Regions from separate parts of the Streptomyces sp. NPDC055013 genome, predicted to be linked through region 2. Evidence: riboswitches for the same ligand, from Rfam matches in the RefSeq annotation. Region 2 holds a riboswitch; each other region holds the start of a gene.
The links. Region 2 has a riboswitch for cyclic di-AMP ahead of ACWGDB_RS03905 (LysM peptidoglycan-binding domain-containing M23 family metallopeptidase). Riboswitches for the same ligand answer to the same signal wherever they lie in the genome.
Positions count from the first base shown of each region.

Region 1: it holds a riboswitch for cyclic di-AMP, as region 2 does, so the genes downstream of both, ACWGDB_RS04670 (M23 family metallopeptidase) here and ACWGDB_RS03905 (LysM peptidoglycan-binding domain-containing M23 family metallopeptidase) in region 2, are expected to answer to the same signal.
Region 3: it holds a riboswitch for cyclic di-AMP, as region 2 does, so the genes downstream of both, ACWGDB_RS18915 (transglycosylase SLT domain-containing protein) here and ACWGDB_RS03905 (LysM peptidoglycan-binding domain-containing M23 family metallopeptidase) in region 2, are expected to answer to the same signal.
Region 4: it holds a riboswitch for cyclic di-AMP, as region 2 does, so the genes downstream of both, ACWGDB_RS37570 (M23 family metallopeptidase) here and ACWGDB_RS03905 (LysM peptidoglycan-binding domain-containing M23 family metallopeptidase) in region 2, are expected to answer to the same signal.

Region 1 is NZ_JBSGVW010000003.1:10,304-17,415, reverse strand. It holds gene ACWGDB_RS04700 (S8 family serine peptidase) at 1-719, shown strand, start outside; gene ACWGDB_RS04695 (GTP cyclohydrolase II) at 788-1,432, opposite strand; gene ACWGDB_RS04690 (MarR family winged helix-turn-helix transcriptional regulator) at 1,547-2,062, opposite strand; gene ACWGDB_RS04685 (dihydrofolate reductase family protein) at 2,111-3,244, shown strand; tRNA gene ACWGDB_RS04680 (tRNA-Met) at 3,343-3,416, shown strand; gene ACWGDB_RS04675 (PP2C family protein-serine/threonine phosphatase) at 3,538-4,623, shown strand; cyclic di-AMP (ydaO/yuaA leader) riboswitch at 4,870-5,027, shown strand; gene ACWGDB_RS04670 (M23 family metallopeptidase) at 5,039-6,064, shown strand; gene ACWGDB_RS04665 (aldo/keto reductase) at 6,274-7,112, shown strand, end outside.
Region 2 is NZ_JBSGVW010000002.1:274,682-281,793, forward strand. It holds gene ACWGDB_RS03880 (aspartate aminotransferase family protein) at 1-637, shown strand, start outside; gene ACWGDB_RS03885 (helix-turn-helix domain-containing protein) at 715-1,383, shown strand; gene ACWGDB_RS03890 (DUF6126 family protein) at 1,380-1,502, shown strand; gene ACWGDB_RS03895 (tyrosine-protein phosphatase) at 1,524-2,321, opposite strand; partial or broken gene ACWGDB_RS03900 (alpha-galactosidase) at 2,513-4,249, shown strand; cyclic di-AMP (ydaO/yuaA leader) riboswitch at 4,557-4,714, shown strand; gene ACWGDB_RS03905 (LysM peptidoglycan-binding domain-containing M23 family metallopeptidase) at 4,719-5,666, shown strand; gene ACWGDB_RS03910 (SGNH/GDSL hydrolase family protein) at 5,930-6,715, shown strand; gene ACWGDB_RS03915 (TetR/AcrR family transcriptional regulator) at 6,801-7,112, opposite strand, start outside.
Region 3 is NZ_JBSGVW010000013.1:115,847-122,958, forward strand. It holds gene ACWGDB_RS18900 (M56 family metallopeptidase) at 1-916, opposite strand, end outside; gene fahA (fumarylacetoacetase) at 1,094-2,314, opposite strand; gene ACWGDB_RS18910 (HAD family hydrolase) at 2,640-3,470, shown strand; gene ACWGDB_RS18915 (transglycosylase SLT domain-containing protein) at 3,507-4,271, opposite strand; cyclic di-AMP (ydaO/yuaA leader) riboswitch at 4,277-4,451, opposite strand; partial or broken gene ACWGDB_RS18920 (CocE/NonD family hydrolase) at 4,732-6,679, opposite strand; partial or broken gene ACWGDB_RS18925 (peptide MFS transporter) at 6,699-7,112, opposite strand, start outside.
Region 4 is NZ_JBSGVW010000047.1:41,540-48,651, reverse strand. It holds gene ACWGDB_RS37580 (M16 family metallopeptidase) at 1-1,169, shown strand, start outside; gene ACWGDB_RS37575 (M16 family metallopeptidase) at 1,166-2,554, shown strand; cyclic di-AMP (ydaO/yuaA leader) riboswitch at 2,768-2,930, shown strand; gene ACWGDB_RS37570 (M23 family metallopeptidase) at 2,944-3,726, shown strand; gene ACWGDB_RS37565 (GntR family transcriptional regulator) at 3,924-4,619, shown strand; gene ACWGDB_RS37560 (HPr family phosphocarrier protein) at 4,852-5,133, opposite strand; gene ACWGDB_RS37555 (bifunctional acetate--CoA ligase family protein/GNAT family N-acetyltransferase) at 5,324-7,112, shown strand, end outside.

The sequences.
Region 1 (7,112 bases), on a different contig from region 2:
CGGTGCCCGGCGTCTGGGAGATCCTGGTCGACTCGCGCCGTACGTCGGCGCTGCTGGACAACCCGTTCAAGCTGAACGCCACCGTGTACGGCGCCTCCTTCGACCCGGGGTCCGTGACCGTGCCGGAGGCCGAGGTCGGCACCCCGGTCGCCGCCTCCTGGACGGTGACCAACAAGCTGGAGGCCGTCGAGGGCAACCTCAAGGGCGGCGCGCTCGGCTCGTCGAAGACCGCGCGGCCGACCATCAAGGGCGGTGAGACGCACACCAGCACCATCGAGGTGCCCGAGGGCACCACCTCGCTGGACGTCTCCATCGGCAAGGTCTCCGACCTGGGCGCCGACCTCGACCTGTCGGTGTACGACGCCCAGGGCAAGCTGGTCGGCCAGTCCGCGGACGGCGACGCCGAGGAGTCCGTCTCCGTCGCCGACCCGGCCGCCGGCAAGTACACCGTCGAGGTGGCCGGCTTCGAGGTGCCGTCCGGCTCGACCGCGTACGACTACCGGGACGCCTACTTCTCCTCCGCGCTCGGCTCGGTCACCGTCGACGAGGCGGCGCCGGTGAAGCTCGGTACGGGTGACTCGGCGAAGGCGGCGGCGGACGTCACCGTCGCGCGGGCCGTGCCCGAGGGCCGTGAGCTCTTCGGTGAGGTACGGCTGGTGAACACGCGCGGGACGACCGCGGGCGTCGGCGGGGTGAGCATCGAGAAGGTCACGCCGTAGTCGTCGTCACCACGGCTGAGGGGCGGGTGCCCGGTACCGGGCGCCCGCCCCTTCGTCTTGCCCTGCGCTCAGCCCGCGCTGAGCTTCGCGAGGTCGCCCAGCGGGAGCGTGTGCTGGGTCTGCAGGACCTTCGCGCGCAGATAGCGGACGTTGTCCGGGGTGGCGAAGACGCCGGTCGGGACGCGGCCCTGGACCTCGATGCCGAGGGCGCGCAACTGGTCGGCCTTGTCGGGGTTGTTGGAGAGCAGGTCCAGTTCGCCGATGCCCAGGGCGGTGAGCATCTGTGCGGCCGCCGTGTAGTCGCGGGCGTCCTCCGGGAGGCCGAGCGCGGCGTTCGCGGCGTAGGTGTCGAGGCCCTGGTCCTGGAGGGCGTACGCGTCGAGCTTGTTGTAGAGGCCGATGCCGCGGCCCTCCTGGCGCAGGTACAGCAGCACGCCGCCGCGCCCGGCGATGCGCTCGACGGCCTCGCGCAGCTGGGGGCCGCAGTCGCAGCGGGCCGAGCCGAAGACGTCGCCGGTCAGGCACTCGGAGTGCAGGCGGACCAGCGGGGTGGTGCCGGGGGCCGGGTCGCCGAGGACGACGGCCACGTGTTCCAGGCCGTCGGACAGGCCGTGGAAGGTGACGAGTTCGGCGTCGACGCCGTAGCCGTCCTGGAAGCGCAGCGGAACCCGGACGCGGGCGCGCTGGGTGGCGGCGGCGGTGGTGTCGGGCATGCGGGTCTCCGGGTTCCGTGCGTGGGCCTTCTGCTTCAGATTTGAAGCAGCTCCTCGGTACAGGACCCTATCCCATGCTTTAAATTTGAAGCAGTGAGATTCTTGTGGCGTGCGTCACGAACACGGCTTGCTGGAACGCCGCCGCCAGGGCACGTCGTCCGCGGCGGCGCGCGCCGTGTCGCCCTGGAAGCCCCCGGCGACCGCCGTGAAGATCTCCTCCAGCTGTCCGACCTGTTCCGGGGTCAGCCGGTCGAACAGCAGCGCCCGCACGGTCTCCACATGGCCCGGGGCGGCGCGCTCCAAGACGCGCATGCCTTCCTCGGTGAGGGTCGCGATGCTGCCGCGCTTGTCCCAGCGGCAGTCCTCGCGCCGCACCAGCCCGTCCTTCTCCAGGCGCGTCACGGCGTACGTCAGCCTGCTGCGGGTGATCTTCAGGCCCTCCGCCAGGTCGGTCATGCGCAGCCGGCGCTCCGGAGCCTCGGACAGGGTGGCGAGGATGGAGTAATACAGATGGGGCATGCCGGCTTCCTGCTGGAGCTGCCGGTCCAGCGCGTCCTCCACGAGGGCGGCGGAGGCGATGTAGGCGCGCCAGGCGCGCTGCTCCTCGGGAGTGAGCCAGCGAGTCGTCATGCGACCAGTGTAGGTTTGTTTCAAACTTGAACCAAGCGGAGCGTGCCGATGCCGTCGTACCCCTACGTCCTGCTGTCCGCCGCGGTCTCGCTGGACGGTTACCTCGACGACACCACCCCCGAGCGCCTGCTGCTCTCCAGCCCGGCCGACTTCGACCGGGTCGACGAGGTACGGGCGTCCGTGGACGCGATCCTGATCGGCGCCGGCACGATCCGGGCGGACAACCCGCGGCTGCTGGTGAACTCGGCCGAGCGGCGGGCCGCGCGGGTGGCGGCCGGGAAGCCGGAGTACCCGATCAAGGTCACGGTCAGCGCCTCCGGCGAGCTGGACCCGACGGCGAACTTCTGGCACACGGGCGGCGAGAAGATCGTCTGTACGACGGAGAAGGGCGCGGAGCGCCTGCGCCGGGCACCGGTCGCGGCGGACGTGGTCGCGCTGGGCGCAGACCTGGACTGGCGGGGCCTGCTGCGGCACCTGCGCGAGGTGCGCGGCGTCGAACGGCTGATGGTCGAGGGGGGCGGCACGATCCACACGCAGCTCCTTCAGCAGGGGCTGGCGGACGAGGTGCAGCTGGTGCTGGCGCCGCTGTTCGTGGGGGACCCGGACGCGCCGCGGCTGTTCGGGCCGGGCGGGTATCAGGGCGGCCGGCTGCGGCTGGTCGAGACGCGGCGGATCGAGGACGTCGTGCTGATGCGCTACGAGCCCACGGCGCCCGGTGCGGGTGTCCTGCCGTCCGCCGCGGACCGGAAGTGGCTGGCGTTGGCCTGCGAGCTGGCGGCGCAGTGCCCGCCGTCGGGGACGGCCTTCAGCGTCGGGGCGGTCGTGGTGGCGGCCGACGGCACGGAGCTGGCGCGGGGGTACTCGCGGGAGGGCGGTGATCCCGTGGTGCACGCGGAGGAGGCCGCGCTGGCGAAGATCGCGGCCGGGGATCCGCGGGTGACGTCCGCCACGGTGTACACGAGTCTGGAGCCCTGTACGCGTCGGGCGTCCCGTCCGGTGCCCTGCGCGCGGCTGATCCTCGATGCGGGGGTGCGGCGGGTGGTGACGGCCTGGCGGGAGCCGGACACGTTCGTGGCGGGGGCCGACGGGAGCGGGCTGCTGGCCGGGGAAGGGGTGGATGTCGTGGTCCTGCCGGAGTACGAGGGGCAGGCCAAGGCTCCGAACAGCCATCTGCTGTCCTGACCGCCCCGCCCGACGGGTGCGGAAAACACTGGTCAGGGCGGGGCCGGGGAAACGCGTGTGCATCTTGTCCTGCGGATGGCGTACTATTGAGTCATCGCCGCGGGGTGGAGCAGCTCGGTAGCTCGCTGGGCTCATAACCCAGAGGTCGCAGGTTCAAATCCTGTCCCCGCTACTGATGACTCAGGGCCGGAACTGATCAGTTCCGGCCCTGAGCCTTTTCCGCTCGACGTCCGCGCTCGTCCGGTCGGCCCTCACCACTCGCCCCGCGCCCCCGTTTCGGGAACCCTGGTGAGGTGGAGCAACGGCGGATCTCGTACGCACGCCGGTTCGTCCGGCTGCTCCCCGCCCTGCTGATCGCGGCCGGTGGCGTGTACGACTTCGTCACGCCCACGGACTTCACCGGCGCCCCCTTCTTCACCGCCGCACCCCTGGTCGCGGCCCCGCTGTACTCCCAGCGCGGCACGGTCATCACGGGCGTCGTGGCCGTTGCCGCACTGTTCGTGCTGCGCATCCTGCGCGGCGGCCTTCCCAAGGCGGAGGTGATCACGGAGCTGGTCACCGTGGTCACCGTCTCCGTCCTCGCCGTTCTCATCAACGTCCTCGTCCGCCGCAGCGACGAACGCCTCGCCTCCGCCCGCGAGATCGCCGAGGCCGCCCAGCGCGCCGTACTGCCCGAACCGGCCGAGCAGATCGGCGGCTTCCGGATCGCCGCACGGTACGAGGCCGCCCAGGAGGGCGCCTCCATCGGCGGCGACCTGTACGCCGTGCAGGACAGCCCGCACGGCCTGCGGGTCGTCGTCGGGGACGTGCGCGGCAAGGGCATCGGGGCGGTGGGCGCGGTGGCCGTGGTCATCGGGGCCTTCCGGGAGGCCGCCGAGCAGGAGGCCACGCTGGAGGCGGTCGCACAGCGCCTGGAGCGGGCACTGGTGCGCGAGCGCGACCGGCGCGAGTGGGCCGAGTCCGCCGAGGGGTTCACCACCGCCGTACTCGCCGAGCTGCCGCACGGCAGCGGGATCGTGCGCCTTGTGAACCGCGGGCATCCGTCGCCTCTGTTGCTGTACGCCGACGGCACCGTGCGCGCGCTGCCCGCCGCCGAGCCCGCGCTGCCGCTCGGCATGCGAGAGCTGGGTGTCTGGCCCGACCGGGCTCAGGAGGCCGACTGCCCGAGCGGGGCCACGCTGCTCCTGTACACCGACGGCCTGAGCGAGGCACGGGACGACGACGACCGGTTCTACGACCCCGAGGCGGGACTGGCGGGTCGGGCCAACGCCCGTCGCGAGCCGGCCGCCATCCTCGGCGTCCTCGCGGCGGAGGTGCGGCGGCACTCCGGGGGCGGGATGGCGGACGACATGGCCCTCATCGCCGTACGACGGCCGTGATGCCGTTCCTTGATCCTTGTCACCGGATGTGACCGGCCGACCCCCCTCCGCATAACAACTGACACACCGTCAACACCTGTGTGACGCCCGAGCTCTGGCCAACTCGCCCGATTTAGGCCGCTCATGACCCGTAAGTCCAGGCGAAAATCGTTAATGATCAAGTGGAACAGCTTGGAATCCGCACCCCGCGTCTATTAACGTTCGATAACGCAGCGCGGTCGTCCCAGCCGTCACAAGAGGCGGCTCCGTGCGCACGCGCCGAATCTCGAAAGGGAACCGGGGAACCACCACCTTGGGGTGAATCGCGCAACTACCACCGTGAACTCACGGGCGGTATACGCGCGTAGGAGACCTTCCTGCTCCGAACCCGTCAGCTAACCCGGTAGGCGAGAAGGAAGGAAAGGAGTACGCCCACGTGGCGTCCAACCGGCCTGCCCCGCAAGCCCCGTTCGTGCCGAGTCAGCGCAGCACCGACACCTTCGGCTACGACCGCAACCGCACCGACGAGGGCCCGTTCGAGGAGTGGAACCCCACCGCGGAGTCCCTTCGTCCCGTTCGCGGCAGGCATCGCGTCTCCAAGCAGCGCGGCGGGGGACTCGCCCGCAGCTCCACGGTTCTCGGCGTCGGTGTCATAGCCGCCGTCGGCGCGGGCGGCATGGCCAGCGCGAACAGCGGCAAGCCGCCGGTCGCCATCACCATGCCGGACCTGCCCCTGATCTCGGACGACTCCTCCGAGCCCGCCGAGGACGCGGCCACCGCCCTCAGCACCATGGGCGAGACCTACGACGAGACCGCGCAGGGCGGTTCCGACGCCGGTGAGGCGCTGCGGAGCCGGATCATCGCGCAGGCCGAGTACCAGCAGGACCAGATCGACAGCAAGGCCGCCGCAGCCGCGGTCGCCGCCGCCGAGAAGGAGGCCGCCGACGCGGCCGCCAAGGCGGAGAAGGAAGCCAAGGCCAAGGCCGCCGCCGCGAAGGCCAAGGCCGAGGAGGAGGCCCGCCAGAAGGCCGAGGCCGAGCGCCTCGCCGAGCTGGCCAAGCAGTACACGCTGCCGACCTCCTCGTACACCCTCACCTCGACCTTCGGGCAGGCCGGCGCCTACTGGTCCTCCGGCTACCACACGGGCCTCGACTTCGCCGCGCCCTCGGGCACGCTGATCAAGGCCGTGCACAGCGGCACGATCACGTTCGCCGGCTGGGACGGCTCGTACGGCTACAAGACCGAGCTCACCCTCGACGACGGCACCGAGGTCTGGTTCGCGCACCAGTCCTCGATCAGCGTGAGCGTCGGCCAGAAGGTCAACACCGGCGACGTCATCGGCCGCGTGGGCGCCACGGGCAACGTGACCGGTGCCCACCTGCACCTCGAGGTGCACCCCGGCGGCAGCTCCAGCGGCATCGACCCGCTGGCGTGGCTGCGCGGCAAGGGCCTCACGCCCTGAGGCGTCCCTGCCTCATCCCTAACTGAAGTTCCCAGCTGAAGTCCGTCCACACCTGTTCCCCGGCGATCCTGTCCTGATCCCCGGCAGTCCTGACGGCGTCCCCCCGACGTCAGGGCTGCCGGTATCCGGAGCGCCGGGGTTCGCTTGTTTACGGGAACTTTGCGACCCTCCCGGAAGATCGGCCTCCGTGACGGACGTTGGTGTCGAGCATGACTTCTCTGCGCAAGCTCGGCTCCTCCGACCTCGAGGTCTTCCCGCTCTGCCTCGGTGGCAACGTCTTTGGCTGGACCGCCGACGAGCCCCGGTCCTTCGCCGTCCTCGACGCGTACACCGAAGCGGGCGGCAACTTCATCGACACGGCCGACTCGTACTCGGCGTGGGTCGAGGGCAACGTGGGTGGCGAGTCCGAGACCGTCATCGGCAACTGGTTGAAGGCGCGCGGCAACCGGGCGGACGTCGTGATCGCCACGAAGGTCAGCCAGCACCCCGACTTCCAGGGCCTCACCGCCGCCAACATCAAGGCGGCCGCGGACGCCTCACTGCGCCGCCTCGGCACCGACCACATCGACCTCTACTACACCCACTTCGACAAGCCGGAAGTGCCGGTCGAGGAGATCGTCGGCGCGCTGGACGAGCTGGTGAAGGCGGGCAAGGTGCGGCACATCGCCGCGTCCAACATCTCGGCGAAGCGGCTGGAGGCGTCCCTCGCCTTCTCCGACCGCGAAGGCCTGGCCCGCTACGTCGCCCTCCAGCCCCACTACAACCTGGTCTCCCGCGACACCTACGAGGGCGAACTCCAGGACCTCGCCGAACGGGAAGGCCTGGCGGCGGTGCCGTACTACGCCCTGGCGGCCGGGTTCCTCACCGGCAAGTACCGCGCCGGTACGGCCGTGGACAGCCCCCGTGCCCAGGGCGCCGGCCGGCACGCGCAGACCGAGCGGGGCCGCACGGTGCTGGCCGTGCTGGACGAGATCGCGTCCGCCCACGAGGTGCCGGTGGCCACGGTGGCCCTGTCCTGGCTCGCGGCCCGGCCCACGGTGTCGGCCCC
Region 2 (7,112 bases):
CTACCAGCACGAGGACGGTGTGGAGCCGGACCTGGTGTGTGTGGCCAAGGCGCTCTCCGGCGGATATGTGCCGGTGGGCGCCACCCTCGGCAAGGACTGGATCTTCAAGAAGGTCTACTCGTCCATGGACCGCGTGCTGGTCCACTCGGCGAGCTTCGGTTCGAACGCACAGGCCATGGCCGCGGGGCTCGCCGTGCTGTCCGTCATCGAGGACGAGCAGATCGTCGCGAACGCGCGGGCGACGGGGGAGCAGCTGAGGTCCCGGCTCGCGGCACTGACCGACAAGTACGAACTGCTCGCCGACGTCCGCGGCCGGGGCCTGATGATCGGCATCGAGTTCGGCAGGCCCGACTCGCTGAAGCTGCGCAGCCGTTGGACCATGCTGCAGGCCGCGCGCAAGGGCCTGTTCGCGCAGATGGTCGTCGTACCGCTGCTGCGGCGGCACCGGATCCTCACCCAGGTCTCCGGGGACCACCTGGAGGTGATCAAGCTGATCCCGCCGCTCATCATCGGCGAGCGCGAGGTGGACCGGTTCGTCGACGCCTTCACGGACGTGATGGATGATGCCCACAGTGGGGGCGGGCTGATGTGGGACTTCGGCAAGACGCTGATCAAGCAGGCGGTCGCCAACCGCTGACATCCGGGGCCGCGAGCGCTTTTGCCTCTGAGGCAAGAAGTTTGCCGCAGAGGCAAATGTCCGGCTGAATGGAGAGCATGAGCTCTCCCGAGACCGAGCCAGAACCCGAGACCGGCCCCGAGCCGGGACTCGGGGCCGAGGCTGACGCGGCCGGGCCGGTCGATGCCCTGCCGGCCGTCGCGCCCCAGCTCCGCGCGCTGCGCCGCCGTGCCTCCCTCACCCTGGAGGCCGCGGCCCGCGCCGCCGGGCTGTCGCCCGCGCATCTGTCCCGTCTGGAGACCGGGCGGCGCCAGCCCTCGCTGCCGATGCTGCTCGCGCTCGCCCGCATCTACGGTACGACCGTCTCCGAGTTGCTCGGCGAGACGGTCGCCGACCGGGACGCCGTGGTGCGTGCCGCCGACATGGAGCCGACCGCGGCCGGCGGCTGGACGTACTGGCAGGCGGGCGCGTCCGGGCGTGGCATGCAGGCCCTGCGCGTGCACGTGCCGTACGGCTCGCAGGGCGACATCGTGCGCGTGCATCCCGGCGAGGAGTGGCTCCACGTCCTCAAGGGGCGGCTGCGGCTGCGCCTCGGGGATGCCACGCACCGGCTCGCGCCCGGTGACAGCGCGCACTTCGACTCGCTCACCCCGCACCGGATCGCCGCCCTGGACCAGGACGGGGTCGAGCTCCTGTTCGTCCACACCCTGCTGCAGAGCCCCACGGCCACACTGTGTCTGGGCCCCACCCCTGGAGAGACGCCATGAGCAACATGGAGGAGAAGTTCCCGCGCGCCCTGTGGGTACGGCTCATCATCTACATCGCGGTGGGGCACGTCTTCGCGGCGTTCATCTACCTGCTGTTCGAGATGGGCGCACAGAAGTAGCCGGGAGGGGGCCGCTCGGCGTCAGTCGAGCAGCCGCTCCCGCAGCCGCTCCCGGGTCTCCGGGGTGAGCCGCAGGCCCTGCTCCAGGTAGGTGTCGACGCCGCCCCAAGCCTCGTCGATCGTGTCGAGGGCCGCCGTCAGATACTCGGCCCGCGCGTCGAACAGGGGGCTGAGCAGCTCCATGACCTCGGGCGAGTAGGCCGAGGCGTCGCTGCCGCTGCGGCGCACCTTGTAGCGGCGGTGCTTGGCGTTCGACTCCAGGTAGTCGGCGACGATCGCCTCGCGCTCGACGCCGAGGGCGAGCAGCGTCACGGCGATGGACAGGCCGGCGCGGTCCTTGCCGGCCGCGCAGTGCATCAGGGCCGGGACGCTGTCCTGCGCGAGGGAGTGCAGCACCTGGGAGTGCTCGGCGGTGCGCTCCTTGATGATCATGCGGTAGGAGGCGATCATCCGGCCGGCGCCCTTGCCGTCGGCCAGGATCTCGCGAAGCTGGTCGAGGTTGCCGTCCCGGACCATCTTCCAGAACTCGGCACCGTCCGCGGGGTCGGACAGCGGCAGGTTCACATTGCGTACGCCCCGCAGCTCCACGTCGGCGCCTTCGAGCTTCTGGTCGGCCGCGTTGCGGAAGTCGAAGATCGTGTGCAGCCCAAGGGTGTCGAGGAAGGCCGCGTCGTCCTCGGTCGCGTGCGCGAGGTGGCCGCTGCGGAACAGAACCCCGTGTCGCACCCGCCGTCCGTCCACGGTCGGCAGTCCGCCCACATCACGAAAGTTGCGAACTCCGGCCAGCTCGGGCTCGGTCGACGGGATCTGCTGCGTCACGGGGGCTCCTCCCAGTCGGCCCCGTCGACGCGGCTCGGCGATGCGGCCGACGGGGTGCGCACTCGACGATACGACATGGCTTCCTGGGCCAAGGAGTTGTCCACAGGCGTTGCCTCGGGATGGCCGGACTCTTGATTATGTTGATATTTGGCGGTATCTGTTCGTGTATGTTTTAGATCTGTGAGGGCTTGATGCTGGAGATCTCCGGCAACGGCCGTATGTGGCTCCTCTGCGGGCCGACCAGCAGTTATGCCGTCCACCTGACGGACGCCCACGAGCTCCGCATCTCCACTGGAGGCCGCGCATCGCCCTCGCCCTACGCCCGCTGCCCGAGTACCGGCCCTTCGAGTCCCCGATCGAGGGCCGCGAGGAGTACCTGGTCGAGGGCGGCCCCGCTTCGTACGACCCGCCCTGTCCGTGCGCACCGACGAGCGGCGTGGTACCGAGTGGGCGTTCGAGCGGTACGAGACCGAGGGCGACGAGCTGCGGTTGCGCTTTCGTGACGGCGGGCTGAACGTCACCCTGCACTACCGGATGCGCGCGGGCGTCGTGGAGCGCTGGGTGACCCTGGACGACCAGGGACCCGTCCTGGAGCTGCTGCGCGCTGACTCGGTCACCTGGGCGTTGCCCAACCCGGAGGGCCGGCAGTTGTCCCAGTTGCACGGACCCCTCACCTATGGGGAGAAGGTCATCGGCAGCCGTCGCGGACACACCGGGCATCAGCATTTGCCCTGGGTTGGTTGCGCTCGACACGACGCCACCGAGGAGCGCGGCGAGGTCTACCTCCGTCCTGCTGCGCCTCGCGACGGGGGAGTCCTTCACGACGCCCGTCTTCGCCGGCCTGTGGAGCGACGGCGGCTTCGGCGGGGCCAGCCGCGCCTGGCATGCGTACCAGCGCGCGTACGTGATCCCGAACGCGGACCGGGGCCGGCCGGTGCTTTTCAACTCCTGGGCGGCAACGGAGTTCGACATCTCCGAGGAGCAGTAGAGCCTGCTCGCGCGGCGTGCCGCGGCCGTCGGCGTGGAGCTGCTCGTCGTCGACGACGGCTGGTTCGGGAAGCGCATCAGCGACCGCGCCGGGCTCGGCGACTGGACCCCCAACCCCGACCGCTTCCCGTCCGGGCTCGAGCCGCTTGCCGAGTACGCGCACGCGCTCGGCATGCAGTTCGGCATCTGGGCCGAACCAGAAATGGTCAATGCGGACAGTGAGTTGTATCGCGCCCATCTGGAATGGATTCGATATTAAACGGAGCGGAATCGGACAGAACTTCGCAATCAGCTCGTACTGAATCCCGCGCGCGACGACGTCCAAGAGTACCTCTGGGTCGACCATGTGCGTGCTCCGTACGGCCTGCTGGACCGGCTCGCGCCGCTCACCCCGGCGTCGCCTTCGAGTCCTGCTCGGGCGGCGGCGGACGGATCGACATCGGCGCGCGCCGCCGTACCGACCAGGTGTGGACCTCGGACAACGCCGACCCTCTCGACCGGCTCGCGATCCAGCACGGCTTCAGCCAGATCCACCCGGCAAGGGCCATGGCCGCCTGGGTCACCGACAGCCCGAACGCCATGCTCAACCACCGGGCCGCCTCCCTGCGCTCGCCGAGGCGCGGGAGTGGGTGACGCTCCACAAGCAGATCCGGCCCGTGGTGCAACGCGGCGACCTCTATCGGCTGCGGCCTCCGGCGGGCGGCCTCGGTGCGGTGCAGTACGTGCTCGGTGACGAGACGGTCGCCCTGGCCTGGCTCCGGGCCCAGAGTTTTGGCGAACCCGCCCCGGTGCTGCGACTGCGCGCCTTCGGCCCGACAGCATCGGACGAATGCCTTGGAACGGGCGAAATTCGCCGAGGTTCTGTATTGGTGCATCACGGACTTCGCACCGGCCTACGCGGCGACCTTGATGCGACGGATATCCGACTGCGTCGCATCTAGGAGTTCTGTCCGAATTGGCGCCTTCATTCCAACTCGCTCTGGAGTAAAGGGAGCTGGAGAAGTGTCACGTGAGGAGCGTCATATTCGTGACCGTGCGTCGCTCGTCATGTCCACGTAATTCACGTGCTTTTCGAGGGGTTTTGAGTCGGACGACGTCCCGACAATTCACGGAGTGTGACCGGTAATTCCCACAAGGGATCAACAGGAACGCATTCGGACGGAACCCCTCACTTGTTCCCGTGCGTCTTTCTCGCTTACGTTCCACACCAATCCGGACGGACGCCTAATCCTGCCGCCGACCGGATCCCGCGCTAACTCACCCGTACCCGGCAGGAGCGGGGGACCCACAGGTACAACCGCCTGTTCCGGTCTCCGGAACGGCTTGGGGTCAAGTCGCGTCCCGACGCGGCCGGGCATCTCCAGCCCGCACCCGACAGCTCACCTCGCAGGCGCCGGAGAGGAATTCGCCATGCCCGCGAAGGGTAAGCATCGCCGCCCGAAGTCCCTGCGCTTCACCCGCTCCATCGCCGTCGCCGGAACCGGTGGCGCCGCTCTCGCTCTCCCGCTCATCGGAGCCACCGGCGCCCACGCCGCTCCTTCTCAGTCCGTTTCGAAAAAGGCCGTTCAGTCCGCTCCGGTCGCCGCGAAGAAGGCAGAGAAGAAGGCCACCGACAAGAAGGCGGATGCGCGGACCTATTCGGTCAAGGTCGGCGACTACCTTGCGAAGATCGCCGACGACCAGAACGTCAGCGGTGGCTGGAAGAAGCTCTACGCCGACAACCGTGAGGCCGTCGGCACGGACCCGGCGCTGATCCACCCGGGTCTGAAGCTCACCATCGGCGGCAAGAAGGCCGAGACGAGCGCCCCCAAGTCCTCGTCCGCGCCCTCCTCCTCCGCGCCTTCGAAGTCGTCCTCGGACGCGACCGCCTCGAAGTCCTCGGCGTCCAAGCCCGCCGCGTCGAAGACCACCACCACCGCGCAGAGCGCCGAGAACACCAGCGCCTCCAGCGGCTTCTCCGCCCCCCTCGACGGCGCCACCCTCGGCACCGCCTACAAGGTGGCGGGCAGCATGTGGTCCAGCGGCTACCACACCGGCGTCGACTTCTCCGCCCCGACCGGCACCCCGCTGAAGGCAGTTGGCGCGGGCACCGTCGTCTCGGCCGGCTGGGGCGGCGCGTACGGCAACCAGGTCGTCATCCAGCTCGCCGACGGCCACTACGCCCAGTACGCCCACCTGTCCTCGCTGTCCGTCTCCAGCGGCCAGTCCGTGACGGCGGGCCAGCAGATCGGCCTCTCCGGCGCGACCGGCAACGTCACCGGCCCGCACCTCCACTTCGAGATCCGCACCACCCCGGACTACGGCTCGGACCTGGACCCGGTCTCCTACCTCCGCTCGAAGGGCGTCTCCATCGGCTGACGCCTGCCGCGCAACAACCTGCCTGACACGCTGCCGAAGGCCGGACCCCGATCCCCGGGTCCGGCCTTCGGTCTGCGTACAGAGGGCTGTGTGGCGGTTGCGCCCACAACACCCCTGATCAGAGGGTTATTCCACGTTTGGTGAACACTTTAGGAGTGGCTTATCTCACCGATCGTCAACCCCGTCCTACGGTCGCGTAGGTCACATTCGAAGGTGAATCATGGGCCGATGTGGCAGACGATTCGAAGAGTGACAGCAGATCAGTGATCGGGTCGTACGTTGCGGTGGGGGACAGCTTCACCGAGGGCGTCGGCGACCCCGGCCCCGACGGGGCGTTCGTCGGCTGGGCCGACCGGTTCGCGGTCCTGCTCGCGGACCGACGACCCGAGGGCGACTTCAACTACACGAACCTCGCCGTGCGCGGCAAACTGCTCGACCAGATCGTCGAGGACCAGCTTCCGAAGGCCGCCGAACTGGCCCCGGACCTGGTCTCGTTCTGTGCGGGCGGCAACGACATCATCCGGCCCGGCACCGATCCCGACGAGGTCGCCGAGCGCTTCGAGCGGGCGATCGCCCGGCTCACCTGCGAGGTCGGCACCGTCATGGTGACGACCGGTTTCGACACCCGTGGCGTGCCCGTGCTGAGACATCTGCGCGGCAAGATCGCCACGTACAACGGTCATGTGCGGGCCATCGCCGACCGGTACGGGTGCCCGGTCCTCGACCTGTGGTCCCTGAAGACCGTTCAGGACCGCCGGGCCTGGGACCACGACCGGCTCCACCTGTCTCCCGAGGGGCACACGCGCGTGGCGCTGCGCGCGGGCCAGGTGCTCGGCCTGGAGGTCCCGGCCGACCCGGACCAGCCCTGGCCGCCGCTCCCGCCCCGCGGCACCCTCGACATCCGCCGCGACGACGTCCAATGGGCCCGCGAGTACCTGGTGCCCTGGATCGGGCGGCGCCTGCGGGGCGAGTCGTCGGGGGACCACGTCACGGCCAAGGGCGCGTTGTCCCCGGACGACATCAAGATGCGGATCGAATCGGTGGCTTGAGAGCGGTTCGCCATCGGGTTCGCGGTGACGTGCAGGTGTGGGCCGTGCCGACGTGTGATCGGTACGGCCCACACATGCGCCGGCGTCAGCGCGACAACGCCGTCAACGCCTCCCGCTCCAGCCCCAGTTCCCGGGCGAGCGCCTCGTCCACCCACTCCTGGGCACGCGCGCGTGAGACCGCGCCGCGGTACGACGTCATCTGCACGGCGAGCCCGTCCAGGAGGGCCGTCAGGCGCAGGGCCGCACCCATGGGATCCGGGCAGCGGAACTCGTCCGCGGCCACGCCCTCCGCGATGACCTCGGCGATGGCGGCCTTCCACTGCCGGTCCAGGTCCCGCGTGACCTCCTGCAGCGCGGGTTCGCGCAGCGCCGCCGCCCAGCCCTCGATCCACAGCCG
Region 3 (7,112 bases), on a different contig from region 2:
GAGCGAACGTGATCAGGAGCGGGAGCAGCGGTACCAGCGCTGCCAGCGTCGTGGTGAGGGCCCGGTTGCGGCGGCCCAGGCGTGGGGGCGGCTGGAGGAGGCGGTTGACGCGTTCGCCCAGGAGGCGGTTGGTGGACGCGCAGGACAGGACGCCTCGGTGCTGGTTGAGCTCGATCAGGGCCAGCGCCGTCGTCAGGTGACCGCAGCGGCGGGAGGCCGTGTCGTCGGCGGCCAGTTCGACCAGGCGGTGGGTCTGGTCGCAGAAGTGGGCGAACAACGGGATGTGGGGGAATCCGGTGGCAAGCGCGGTCGAGAGGTGCAGCAGCCAGTCGTGGTGGGCCCGGGCGTGGCCACGCTCGTGGGTGAGGACGGCGTCGAGCTGGTGGTCGGTCAGGCGGTGCAGGGCGCCCGTGGTGACGATCAGCTGGGGCGGGCTGCCGGGCATCCACCAGGCGTCGGGGTACTCGTCCTCCAGCACCAGCAGCGGGCCCCGCGCCGAGCCCAGGCCGGCCGGCAGGTCGGGGGCGCGTTCGAGCAGATGGGCCCTGGCCTGGCCGCGCCGCCGACGGGCCTCGACGAGTTCGCGGGCCAGCATCGCGGTCGTCCAGGCGGCACCGCCGGCCAGCAGCAGGGTGAAGGCCACCGACCAGGCGGGCGCGGCCGAGAGGTCGTACGCCTCGGTCACCGACGGCGGTGCCGGAGCGAAGAGCTGGGCGCGTACCGTGCCGAAGACCGCGGCGGTGCCCAGCGCCAGGGCCGTCAGGCAGCACAGCAGGACGGTGGCGACCAGGCACTGCCACACCCAGAGCGCGTCCACCGGTTCCCGTTCGGGCCAGGAGGCCCGGGTCAGTGCCTGGGGGACGGGTACGGCGGCCGTCAGGGCGACGATGCTCAACAGGAGCAGGCAGACGGTCATGCCAAGGGCTCCGGATCCTGGTCAGGGATGGTGCGGGGGCGGCAGTACGGGGCGGTGGGTCACGAACACCGGTTGCGGCTCGGTTCCCACCGCCAGCCAGTATGACGGTGACCATCGCAGGAGTCAGGGGGAAGGACTCGCCGAATGCCCGGCGTCACTGCGCCCCGCCCCGTCCCATCACGACGCCACGACCCGCCCCGTCACCTCCCCGAGTCCGACCCGGACCCCACCGGGGCCCGGGGCCCAGGCGGACAGGGTCACCACATCGCCGTCCTCCAGGAACGCCCGCTTGCCGTCCGGGAGTTCGAGAGGGTCCCGGCCGTTCCAGGTCAGCTCCAGCAGTGAGCCTCGCTCGCGCTCCGTCGGGCCGCTCACCGTGCCCGAGCCGTACAGGTCGCCGGTGCGCAGGGAGGCGCCGTTCACGGTCATGTGGGCCAGCTGCTGGGCGGCCGTCCAGTACATGGTGGAGAAGGGGGGCTCGGAGACGACGTGGCCGTTGATGGCCACGGAGATACGCAGGTCGTAGCCGCCGGGCTCGGCGTCGGGGCCGGAGTCGTCCAGGTACGGCAGCAGGGGGTGCGTCCGCTCTGGCGGTGCCACCCGCGCCTCCTCCAGCGCGTCCAGCGGGGTGATCCACGCCGACACCGACGTGGCGAAGGACTTGCCGAGGAACGGGCCGAGGGGGACGTACTCCCAGGCCTGGACGTCGCGTGCCGACCAGTCGTTGAGCAGGCACAGGCCGAAGACGTGCTCACGGAAGTCGCCCAGCGCCACCGGCCTGCCCATCTCCGAGGGTGTGCCGACCACGAAGCCGACCTCGGCCTCGATGTCGAGGCGGACCGACGGGCCGAAGACCGGCTCCGGATCGGCGGGGGCCTTGCGCTGGCCGGACGGTCGTACGACGTCCGTGCCGGAAACCACGACCGTGCCGGAGCGGCCGTGGTAACCGATCGGCAGGTGCTTCCAGTTGGGGGTGAGGGAGTCCTCGGCGTCGGGGCGGAAGATCTGGCCGACGTTCCGGGCGTGGTTCTCGGAGGCGTAGAAGTCGACGTAGTCCGCGACCTCGAAGGGGAGGTGCAGGGTGACTGAGGACAGCGGGTGGAGGAGGTCCGCGATGGCCTCCTGGTGCGCCGGCACCGTCACCCACGCCGTCAGTGCGCGCCGTACGTCCGACCACGTGGTGTGGCCCGCGGCGAGCAGCGGATTCAGGGAGTCCTGGGCGAGCAGCGGGGCGTACGGCGAGCCGAGTGCGTAGGCCGCCTTGCCCGCGTCGAGGACGTGGTCGCCGAGCCGGACGCCGACCCGTCGCGCGGAGTCCGAGCCGGGAAGGGAGAAGACGCCGTACGGAAGGTTGTGCGTGCCGAAGGGGTCGCCCTCGGGGAGATCGAAGGGGGGCATGGGGTGCTGCCTCACTCTCATACGCTCCGTGCCATGTGGTCGGGCCACACGTTACGGGTGAGGCGAGGGTCTTGGGCAGTGCAGAACTCGCGTCGCGGAGGGCCGGCGAATCAGCAGGTCGCCGCGCTCGGCCACATCGACAGGAGGGGGGTCGGTGCCGTCCAGGAGTCCGCAGGCACCACGTCGGGGTGAAATCGCCACAAGCAAAAGGAAGTTGCCCGAGCGGAGTCAGAACTGGAACCGGAACAGGTGTCAACGCATGTGAACACAGCAGCCGTCCGGTTCGAGTCGAGTCGATGGGGCCTCCTGTCCGTATTCTCTGATCATGGCCCGACCCATCGCATATTCACTCATCGCCACTGACCTGGACGGGACGCTGCTCCGAGGCGACGACACGCTCTCCGACCGTTCCCTCGACGCGCTCGCACAGGCGGCGGCGGCCGGTGCGCAGCACCTCGTCGTGACGGGGCGGCCGGCGCCCAGAGTGCGCCCGCTCCTCGACGTCCTGGGCAGCCGGGGGCTCGCGGTGTGCGGACAGGGTGCGCAGTTGTACGACGCCGGAGCGGACTGTCTGCTGTGGTCCATCACCCTGGACCGGGAGTTGGCGGAGACCGCGCTCGGCAAGATCGAGGCCGAGGTGGGGCAGGTGTACGCGGCCGTCGACCAGGACGGCGTGGACGGGCTCACGCTCATCGAGCCCGGGTACCTGATGCCGCACCCCACCCTGCCCGCCGTACGCGTCCGGCACCGCGACGACCTGTGGTGCGAGCCGATCAGCAAGGTGCTGCTGCGCCATCCCACCCTGTCCGACGACGAGTTGGCGGCGACGGCGCGGTCGGTGGTCGGCTCCCTCGCGACGGTCACCATGTCGGGGCCCGGGACCGTCGAACTCCAGCCATGCGGCATCACGAAGGCGACCGGTCTCGCGCTTGCCGCCGAGCATCTCGGTCTCGGCGCGCGCGAGACGATCGCCTTCGGGGACATGCCCAACGACATCCCGATGTTCGACTGGGCCGCCCGCGGGGTGGCGATGGCCAACGCGCATCCCGAACTCAAGGCGGTCGCCGACGAGATCACCCTCTCGAACGAGGACGACGGCATCGCCGTCGTCCTCGAGAGGCTGTTCGCGGGGAGCCTGGCCGACTTCGCCCAGTAGGGCATGTCGTCGGCGGCCGGGCCCCCGCGCCCGGGCCTAGTAGGGACCGTTCACGTTGTCGATCGAGCCGTAACGCGCGGCCGCGTAGTTGCACGCGGCCGTGATGTTCGCGACCGGGTCGTAGGGGTCGTACACCGTCCCCGGCACGTGGTACGACGCGAAGGTCGGGTCGATGACCTGCAGGAGGCCCTTGGACGGGGTGCCCGCGACGGCGTTGGAGTCCCAGTTGTTGATGGCCTGGGGGTTGCCGGACGACTCGCGCATGATGTTGCGGTGAATGCCCTCGTAAGAGCCCGGGATTCCGTTTTGCGCCATGATGTCCAGAGCGTTGCGGATCCAGCCGTCCAGGTTGTTCGGGTACGTCTTCACGGACGACTGGGTGGCCTTGGCGACGTTGGACTTATTGGCGGGCGCGGACGCCTTGTCGGCCGACTTGCCCGGCGAGCTCGCCTTCTTCGTCGCCCGGACCTCCAGGTCGAGGCCCGGGTGGATCAGGCGGGGGTCGTCGCCGACGGCCTTGCGGTTGTCCTTGTAGAGCTGCTTCCAGCCGCCCTGTGCGTCGTACCGGTCGGCGATGCCGTAGAGCGTGTCGCCCTTCTTCGTGGTGTACGCGACGGTCTTGGCCTTCACGGCGGCCTGGGGAGCGGCCTGCGCGACGGTGGGGGACTGGGTCGGCTGTGCGGCGCTCGCGGTGGTCGCGCTCAGGAGCGGGATGGCGAGGGCGGCGGTGCCGGTGCCGGCTGCGATGACGTGCCGGGTGAGCGGGTTGGTGCGGGGGCGGCGGTGCTTGCCTCGGGGCATGGCGCTGTTCCTCTCCGGCGCCTGCGAGGTGAGCTGTCGGGTTCGGGCGGGAGATGCCCGGCCGCGCCGCCCTGCGGCGGCGCGACTTCACCCCGAGCCGGTCCGGCGCGCCATCAAGGCGTCCGGTCCAGCGACTTACCTGGGTCCCCCGCTCCTGCCGTGCGTGAGTGAGTTGCGTGGGTGGATGACGCGGGCGGCGGCAGGATTAGGCGTCCGCCCGACTGAGCGGGAACGTATGCGAGAGCACATGCCCGGAACAAGTGCCGTGGTCACCTGTTGGCCGGTTGACCATGGTCTGGTGCGAATGGGGCGCTTGATCCTTTGCGGTTGCCAAGCCTCAACTTGCTCTGGGGGCAAGGGGGACGCGGGTGCGGGGAGACGGTTCCATGAATGGGCGTAAGTGACCCAATTCACTGGCATCCACAAGAGCGGCAAATCGGGCAATGGGTCCAACTCGCCTTTAACTGGCTGTCCGTGGAGTCCGTTTCTCCCATGTCCGGTGGAAAAGTACCTCTTCGCCCTCCGTGCAGCACGGTTGCGTCCCACCCCAGCTCCGGGCGGTGCAGGCGGATCGACCAGTCCGAGCGGGTGCGGGCCGACAGGGGGTCCCACTCGTTGATCGTGTACGTCTCCAGCGCGTCCTCGGTGAACTCCAGGCCGTCGGGGTACACGCGCGTGACGCCGTACCGGGGGTCGACCTCCAGGCGCCACTCGCCCTTGGTCACGTCCCGCACGACGAGGCGCTCGGGGCGCGGCTCGTCCAGCGTGATGGGGGAGTTCACGCCGAGCGGCTCCGCCTGCTCCGGTTCCTCGAAGGCGATCGCCGTACCGTCCGTCGATTCGTCCAACGCAGGTGCGCGTATCGGAAGTTCCAGCGAGCTTCCCGACGGTTCCAGGCCGAAGCCCGCCGCCGAGTCGGGCTGGGGCCAGATCCAGGCCAGTACGCGGAGGAGACGGCCAGGCGGATGCGGTGGCCGGGCGGGAAGGCATGGCCGATGCCGTTCAGCCCGAAGGTCACGTCCTCGGTCGCGCCCGGCTCCCACGGCACCGTGCGGTCCCGGCCGTGGCGCGCCGACATGTTCAGCACGCCCCGCGTGACCAGGGTCGAGGAGCCGTCCGGTGCCACGTCGCGGAGCCGGGCGACGACCTGCCCGCGCGGCACCTCCGACGTCAGCCGCAGTCGCACCTTCGGCCGCCCCAACACCCAGGTCTCCTCGCCCACTTCGAACTCGAAGCAGGCGGACCGGGCGTCCTGCTCCCGCTGGTCCGGCGGCAGGTCGGCGTCGTTGCCGAAGGGGAAGAAGCGGCCGGCGCCGATGCCGGTGTGCGTGGGGGAGCGGACGAGGACGGGGGCGCCCCGGAAGGCGTACGTCACCGCGCGCACGTGCGGAGAGGGCCAGGCGGGCTCGCCGACCCAGCGGCCGGGCAGCGTGGGGTACACCGTGGCCGGGCGGTGCGAGTCACTGACGTACGAGCGCCGCAGGGGCTCGGCCATGACGCCCGTGTCCTCGTCCTTCAGCCAGTGGTCCCACCAGCGCAGCGTCTCCTGGAGGAAGCCGATCGCCGGTCCCGGCGGCAGGCCGGGGTCGCGGTACTGGTGCGACCAGGGGCCGATCAGGCCGCGCACGCGATCCGCCGGCAGGTGCTCGACGAGGCGCACGACGGTGTCGCGGTACGGGTCGTGCCAGCCGCCCACCGCCAGGACGGCGGCGTCGATCGCGCCGTAGTCCTCGCAGACGCTGCCGTGGCGCCAATGGTCGTCGCGCGCGCGTCTGGTGGCCGAGCCAGGTGTGCAGGAACGGTTCGAGGGCCTCCAGCCACATCTCCCGCCAGGCGTCCCCGGCATACAGCGGATCCGGCGGGCGGGCGACGAAGGCCGGCATCGTCGAGGCCCAGGCGTGCATGTCGACGGCGAGGACGGAACCTCCCATGTAGTGCACGTCGTTGTCATAGCGATCGTCCGCGGAGCAGACCGTGATGATCGCCTTGAGCGGTTCGGGCCCGAGGGTCGCGATCTGGAGGGAGTTGAAGCCGCCCCAGGAGATGCCGAACATGCCGACCCGGCCGTTGCACCAGGGCTGGGCCGCCAGCCAGTTGACGTCCTCGACCCCGTCGGCGAGCTCCGTCTCCGAGTACTCGTCGGTGGGCAGGCCCTCGCTGTTGCCGTGCCCGCGGATGTCGACGCGCACGGAGGCGTAGCCGTGGCCGGGGTACCAGGGGTGGCGCTGGTGGTCGCGGGGTGCGGTTCAGTCGGTCAGGCGGTACGGCAGGTACTCGAGGAGCGCCGGTACGGGCTCGTCCGTCGGGGGGGGGCGCCACACGCGCGCGTACAGCAGGGTCCCGTCCGGGAGCGGGATGAGGAGGTCGTGGTGAGTCGTCTCGTGGGGGAAGGACGTACGGATGTGCATGAGCGGTATCCCCGTCAGGTCAGTGCACCGGGTGCATCGTGCGGCGAAGCCAGCGTGCCGCGGCCATCACGGCGAGCCCCGCGGCCACCGCGATCGCGCCGTTGAGGCCGAAGTAGGCGGGCTTGGAGACGTCGTCGTAGAGCTTCACCGTCTGGGCCAGGACGCCGTTGGCCAGGGCGAGGGACGAGAACCAGAGGGACATGGTCTGACCGGCGAACGCGGCCGGGGCGAGCTTGGTCGTGGCCGACATGCCGGAGGTCTCCAGGAGGACGTCGCCGAGGCCGAGGAGCAGGTACGAACCCACGATCCACCAGACGGACATGAGGTGGTCGTCGGAGGAGTGCCCGGCGGTCGGCAGCACCATCAGCAGGAAGGACAGACCGCCGAGGACGACCCCGATCGCGATCTTGTTGGGCGCGTGCGGCTGGCGGCG
Region 4 (7,112 bases), on a different contig from region 2:
GCAGCGTGAAGGGCACGGGCCACTTCGAGCTCGTCCAGGGCGCGGGCGGCTCGCCGAACGGCACCACGAGCTTCGAGCGCACCAATTACTTCGAGACCATGCCCGCCCACCAGCTGGAGCTCGCGCTGTGGCTGGAGGCCGACCGCATGGGCAGCCTCCTGGTCGCGCTCGACGAGGAGGGCCTGGAAAACCAGCGCGACGTCGTCAAGAACGAGCGCCGCCAGCGCTACGACAACGTCCCGTACGGCACGGCGTTCGAGAAGCTGACCGCCCTGTCGTACCCCGACGGGCACCCCTACCACCACACGCCGATCGGTTCGATGGCCGACCTGGACGCGGCCGGCCTGGAGGACGCCCGCGCGTTCTTCCGCACCTACTACGCGCCCAACAATGCCGTGCTGTCGATCGTCGGCGACATCGACCCGGCGCAGACGCTCGCCTGGGTGGAGAAGTACTTCGGCTCCATCAAGTCCCACGACGGCAAGCCCGCGCCCCGCGACGGCTCGCTGCCCGACACCATCGGTGAGCAGCTGCGCGAGGTCGTCGAGGAGAACGTCCCCGCGCGCGCCATGATGGCCGCCTACCGGCTCCCGACGGACGGCACGCGCGAGTGCGACGCGGCCGACCTGGCGCTGACCGTCCTCGGCGGCGGCGAGTCCTCCCGCCTCTACAACCGGCTGGTACGCCGCGACCGTACGGCCGTGGCGGCCGGATTCGGACTGCTGCGCCTGGCCGGGGCGCCCTCCCTGGGCTGGCTGGACGTGAAGACGTCCGGTGACGTCGAGGTGCCCGTCATCGAGGCGGCCGTCGACGAGGAGCTCGCCCGATTCGCGCAGGAAGGCCCCACCGCCGAGGAGATGGAGCGCGCGCAGGCCCAGCTGGAGCGCGAGTGGCTGGACCGGCTCGGTACGGTCGCGGGCCGCGCCGACGAACTGTGCCGGTACGCCGTCCTGTTCGGCGACCCGCAGCTCGCCTTCACCGCCGTGCAGCGCGTCCTCGACGTCACCGCCGAGGAGGTCCAGGCGGTCGCCCAGGCCCGTCTGCGCCCCGACAACCGCGCGGTGCTGGTGTACGAGCCGGTCGCCGACGAGGCCGAGGACCTGGAAGCCGCCGCCGACGGGGCCGCACCCGCCGGGACCACCGACGAGAACGAGGAGTCGGCGCAGTGACCGAGCTCGCCAGCATGGAGTTCCATCCGCAGCCCCAGGCCGGCCAGGCCCGGCCCTGGGCGTTCCCGGCACCGGAGCGCGGCAAGCTGGACAACGGCCTGACGGTCCTGCGCTGCCACCGCCCCGGACAGAAGGTCGTCGCCGTCGAGGTCCTCCTGGACACGCCCCTGGAGGCCGAGCCGAAGGGCCTGGACGGCATCGCCACGATCATGGCGCGTGCCTTCTCGGAGGGCACCGACAAGCACACCGCGGAGGAGTTCGCCGCCGAGCTGGAGCGCTGTGGCGCCACGCTCGACGCGTACGCCGACCACCCCGGCGTGCGCGTCAGCCTCGAGGTGCCCGTCTCCCGTCTCCCGAAGGCCCTCGGCCTGCTCGCCGACGCGCTCAGGGCGCCCGGGTTCGAGGACGCCGAGGTCGAGCGCCTGGTGCGCAACCGCCTCGACGAGATCCCGCACGAGCTGGCCAACCCCTCGCGCCGCGCCGCGAAGGAGCTGTCCCGGCAGCTGTTCCCGGCGACCTCGCGCATGTCCCGCCCGCGCCAGGGCACCGAGGACACGGTCGCCGGCATCGACTCCGCCGGCGTCCGTGCCTTCTACGAGCGGCATGTGCGCCCGGCGACGTCCACCGTCGTGGTCGTCGGCGACCTCACCGGCGTCGACCTCGACGCCCTCCTCGGCGACACCCTGGGCGCCTGGACCGGTTCCCCGGCCCAGCCCCGGCCGGTCCCGCCGGTGACCGCGGACGACACCGGGCGCGTCGTCATCGTGGACCGCCCCGGCGCCGTCCAGACGCAGCTGCTGATCGGCCGTGTGGGCCCCGACCGGCACGACCGTGTCTGGCCCGCGCAGGTGCTCGGCACGTACTGCCTCGGCGGCACCCTCACCTCCCGCCTGGACAAGGTCCTGCGCGAGGAGAAGGGCTACACCTACGGTGTCCGCGCGTTCGGGCAGGTCCTGCGCTCCGCCCCGGACGGCTCGGGTGCGGCGATGCTCGCCATCAGCGGCTCCGTGGACACCCCGAACACCGGTCCCGCCCTGGACGACCTCTGGAAGGTCCTGCGCGGTGTCGCCGACGGGGGACTCACCGACGCCGAGCGGGACTTCGCCGTGCAGAACCTGGTCGGGGTGGCGCCGCTGAAGTACGAGACGGCCGCGGCCGTGGCGAGCACTCTGGCCGACCAGGTCGAGCAGCACCTGCCCGACGACTTCCAGGCGACGCTGTACCAGCAGCTCGCCGCGACCGGCACCGTCGAGGCCACCGCGGCGGCCGTGAGCGCCTTCCCGGTCGACCGTCTGGTGACGATCCTCGTCGGCGACGCGGCCGAGATCCGGGAGCCCGTCGAGGCCCTCGGCATCGGCGAAGTCAGCGTCGTGGCGGCCGAGTAGGGGACAGACGCGGCGCCGGAGTCGGCACGCGTGCGTAGGGGCCCTGGTGACGGAAGAGTCACCAGGGCCCCTTTATGCCCGAATTGAGGGAGAGGTTGCCTGTCTGACCTGTGGGATGCACTACAAAAGGCAGGATCCGTTTGGGGATTGAAAGATGCCCCGTTTAGCGTCTTCCGGGCTGTCCGTCAGGCACTGCGCCGCGCCCGCGGCACCGGACAGCCATCGCCGAGTCCCCGTAAGGCGCGAGCCAGGGGAGCCGGGGACCCATCGAAGTCCCTGGGGTGAATCGGACGCCCGCGCAGCCGCGAGGGGGTCCGTAGGAGACCTTCCTGCTCCGAACCCGTCAGCTAACCCGGTAGGCGAGAAGGAAGGAAAGGACCAGCCACTTCATGGCGTTCACCTGCGCCACCGGGAAGCGTCCCGCGGGGAAGCACCGTCGCCCCAGCCGCTTCGAGCGCACCACCGCCCGCGCCGCGGGCGTCGCCGCACTCACCGCCACCGGCGTCATCGGCACCCTGGCCGCCCCGGCGCTCGCCGCGGAACCGGCCGTCGAGCAGACCGGCCTGATCCCCGTCGTCGCCGTCGAGAACTCGATCGCCGACCAGATCGACGCCCAGGCCGCCGCCCAGGAGCAGGCCGCCAAGGAGGCCGCGGCCCGCAAGAAGGCCGCCGAGGAGGCCGCACGCAAGAAGGCGGCCGCGAAGGCGAAGAAGGAGCGCGAAGCCAAGGAGCGCGCCGCCCGCGAGGCCGAGCGCAAGCGCCTGCTGTCCTACGTCGCCCCGATCTCCGGCTCGTACGTCTCCACCGGCTACAAGGCCGGCGGCGCCGTCTGGTCCTCCGGCAGCCACACCGGCGTCGACTTCCACGCCGCGAGCGGCACCTCGGTCCACTCGGTGGCCTCCGGCACCGTCGTGGAGGCCGGCTGGGGCGGGTCGTACGGCAATCAGGTCGTGATCAAGATGAACGACGGTACGTACACCCAGTACGGCCACATGTCGTCCATATCCGTCTCGGTGGGACAGACGGTCACCCCCGGTCAGCAGATCGGCCTGTCCGGCGCCACCGGCAACGTCACCGGGGCGCACCTGCACTTCGAGGCCCGCACGACGCAGGAGTACGGCTCGGACATCGACCCCGTCGCCTACCTGCGCTCGCACGGTGTGAACATCTGACGCCCCACCGCTGACGCCCCGCGTCTTCCGAAAGCCCCGGCTCCCCGAGCCGGGGCTTTCGGCGTTTCGAACGACCCACTGTCCAAAAAATATCCATGGATTCCGGCCTCCCGTCGGAAATTCCCGCCGGTTGCAATAGAGTCACTCAACACACGTCATTCGTCGACGTTTCACGGGGATTAAGGCGGAGGTCGGTCATGCGTATTCCGGCGCACTCGGTATGCACCGCGATCCGGGACGACATCGTCGCCGGGGTCCACGCGCGCGGCGGCAGGCTCACCGAGGAACTCCTCGCCCGTCGCTACGGCGTCTCCCGCGTCCCCGTGCGCGAGGCCCTGCGCACCCTGGAGGCGGAGGGCTTCGTGGTGACCCGGCGGCACGCGGGCGCATGCGTCGCCGAACCGAGCGAACAGGAGGCCTCCGACCTGCTGGAGATGCGTGCCCTCCTGGAGCCGCTCGGCGCCTCCCGGGCCGCCCAGCGGCGCACCGAGGCCCATCTGAAGGTCCTGCGCGGTCTGGTCAGGCTGGGTCAGGAGCGGGCCAGGCGGGGAAACAGCGAGGATCTGCGCTCGCTGGGCGGCTGGTTCCACGAGACGCTGGCCCAGGCCTCCGGCAGTCCCGCCCTGACCTCGATGCTGACCCAGCTGCGCCACAAGATCGCCTGGATGTACGCAGTCGAGGCGCCGGTCGACCCCGTGGAGTCCTGGACCGAGCACGGCGCGATCGTGGACGCGGTGGCGCGCGGCGACGGCGAGCGCGCCCGCGCGATCACGGCGCTGCACGCCGAGCGCTCGATCTCCGCGCATCGGCTGCGCTTCGGCTCCCGCGGTGATCGCACGGAGCGTGTGAGGAATTCGCAACATCCCGTAAACATGCCGAGCCTGCGGCATTAACACGGGCGCCGTATACAAAGAGGGCATATTTGGAGGCGCGTAATTTCCGCTGCCCTTTTTCAGGCGTGCGGTAATTCTCGGGACGTCGGCCTCGAATAGCGGAACCGCTGCCCTCGAATCAGGACGCCGCCTGTCTGAAATCAGGACGCCGTCCGCCGAAAACAGCGAAGCCGCGCCCGCCGGAAAGGCGGACGCGGCTTCACCGCTTGGTGTGGAGTCCCGCTCAGGTCCTTCAGACCGTCTCGGGCAGCTCCTCGAGGCCCTCGGAGACCAGCTTCGCCAGACGGTCGAGGGCGGCGTCCGCACCCTCGGCGTCGGAGGCGAGGACGATCTCCTCGCCGCCCTGGGCGCCCAGGCCCAGAACGGCCAGCATGGAGGCCGCGTTGACGGGGTTGCCGTCGGCCTTGGCGATCGTCATCGGGACGCCTGTGGCCGTGGCGGCTCGGACGAAGATGGAGGCGGGGCGGGCGTGGAGACCCTCGGCCCAGCCGACGTTGACGCGGCGCTCAGCCATGTGATGCTGCCCTTCGGTGTTCAGGGTTGTCTAGACCAGTTTCCCACACCCGTGAAGCACGACGAAACTGGACGAACGTCTGACGAACGTCCCCTCCTGAGGTGACCGTCGGGTCGCGGCCTCGACCCCACGTACGTCCTGAACAGACTGCCTCGCGCCGTTGTCGTACGCGAGCCGTACTCTGGGCCCCATGCAGAGCGCCTCGGACAGGCACGCGTACCCCGCCCACTGGGAAGCCGACGTGGTGCTGCGCGACGGCGGCACCGCGCGCATCCGCCCCATCACCGTTGATGACGCCGAGCGCCTGGTCAGCTTCTACGAGCAGGTGTCGGACGAGTCGAAGTACTACCGCTTCTTCGCGCCCTACCCGCGACTGTCCGCAAAGGACGTCCACCGCTTCACGCACCACGACTTTGTGGACCGGGTGGGACTCGCGGCCACGGTGGGCGGCGAGTTCATCGCCACCGTACGCTACGACCGGATCGGCGCCGACGGAATGCCCGCGTCCGCGCCCGCCGACGAGGCCGAGGTCGCCTTCCTCGTCCAGGACGCCCACCAGGGCCGTGGCGTCGCCTCCGCCCTGCTCGAACACATCGGCGCCGTCGCCCGCGAGCGCGACATCCGCCGCTTCGCCGCCGAGGTGCTGCCGGCCAACAACAAGATGATCAAGGTGTTCACGGACGCCGGGTACACCCAGAAGCGCAGCTTCGAGGACGGCGTCGTCCGCCTGGAGTTCGACCTGGAGCCGACGGACCGCTCGCTCGCCGTGCAGTACGCGCGCGAGCAGCGCGCCGAGGGCCGGTCCGTGCAGCGGCTCCTGGTGCCCGGCTCCGTCGCCGTCATCGGCACGGGCCGCACCCCCGGCGGGGTGGGCCGAAGCGTCCTGGGCAACATCAGGGACGCCGGGTTTACGGGACGCCTGTACGCGGTGAACAGGGCGTTCCCGGAGGACCTCAAGGAACTCGACGGCGTGCCCGCGCACCGCTCCATGCGGGACATCGAGGAACAGGTCGACCTCGCGGTGGTCGCCGTGCCGGCCGCCTACGTCCCCGACGTGGTCGCCGAATGCGGAGAGCACGGCGTGCAGGGGCTGGTCGTGCTCTCCGCCGGGTACGCCGAGAGCGGGCCCGACGGCCGCGAGCGGCAGCGCGAACTCGTACGGCAGGCACGCGCGTACGGCATGCGCATCATCGGGCCGAACGCCTTCGGGATCATCAACACCTCCGCCGACGTACGGCTGAACGCCTCCCTGGCCCCGGAGATGCCCCGCCCGGGCCGGATCGGGCTGTTCGCGCAGTCCGGCGCGATCGGCATCGCACTGCTGTCCCGGCTCCACCGGCGAGGTGGCGGTGTGACCGGCGTCACCGGTGTGTCGACCTTCGTCTCGTCCGGCAACCGCGCCGACGTGTCCGGCAACGACGTCCTTCAGTACTGGTACGACGACCCGGACACCGACGTCGCCCTGATGTATCTGGAGTCCATCGGCAACCCGCGCAAGTTCAACCGCCTCGCCCGGCGTACGGCGGCGGCCAAGCCGCTGGTCGTGGTGCAGGGCGCGCGACACGGCGGCGCGGCGCCGCAGGGCCACGCGGTGCGCGCCACACGGTTGCCGCACGCCACGGTGTCCGCGCTGCTGCGGCAGGCCGGCGTGATCCGGGTCGACACCATCACCGAGCTGGTGGACGCGGGCCTGCTGCTCGCGCGCCAGCCGCTGCCGACCGGGCCGCGGGTGGCGATCCTCGGCAACTCCGAGTCGCTGGGGCTGCTGACGTACGACGCGTGTCTGTCCCAGGGGCTGCGGCCGCTGCCGCCGCTGGACCTGACGACGGGGGCGTCCGCGGCGGACTTCCACGAGGCGCTCTCGCACGCGCTCGCCGACGAGACGTGCGACGCGGTCGTCGTCACCGCCATCCCGGCGATCGGCGACGCGTCGACCGGTGACGCCGAGCTGGCACAGGCCCTGCGGTCGGCGGCCGAGC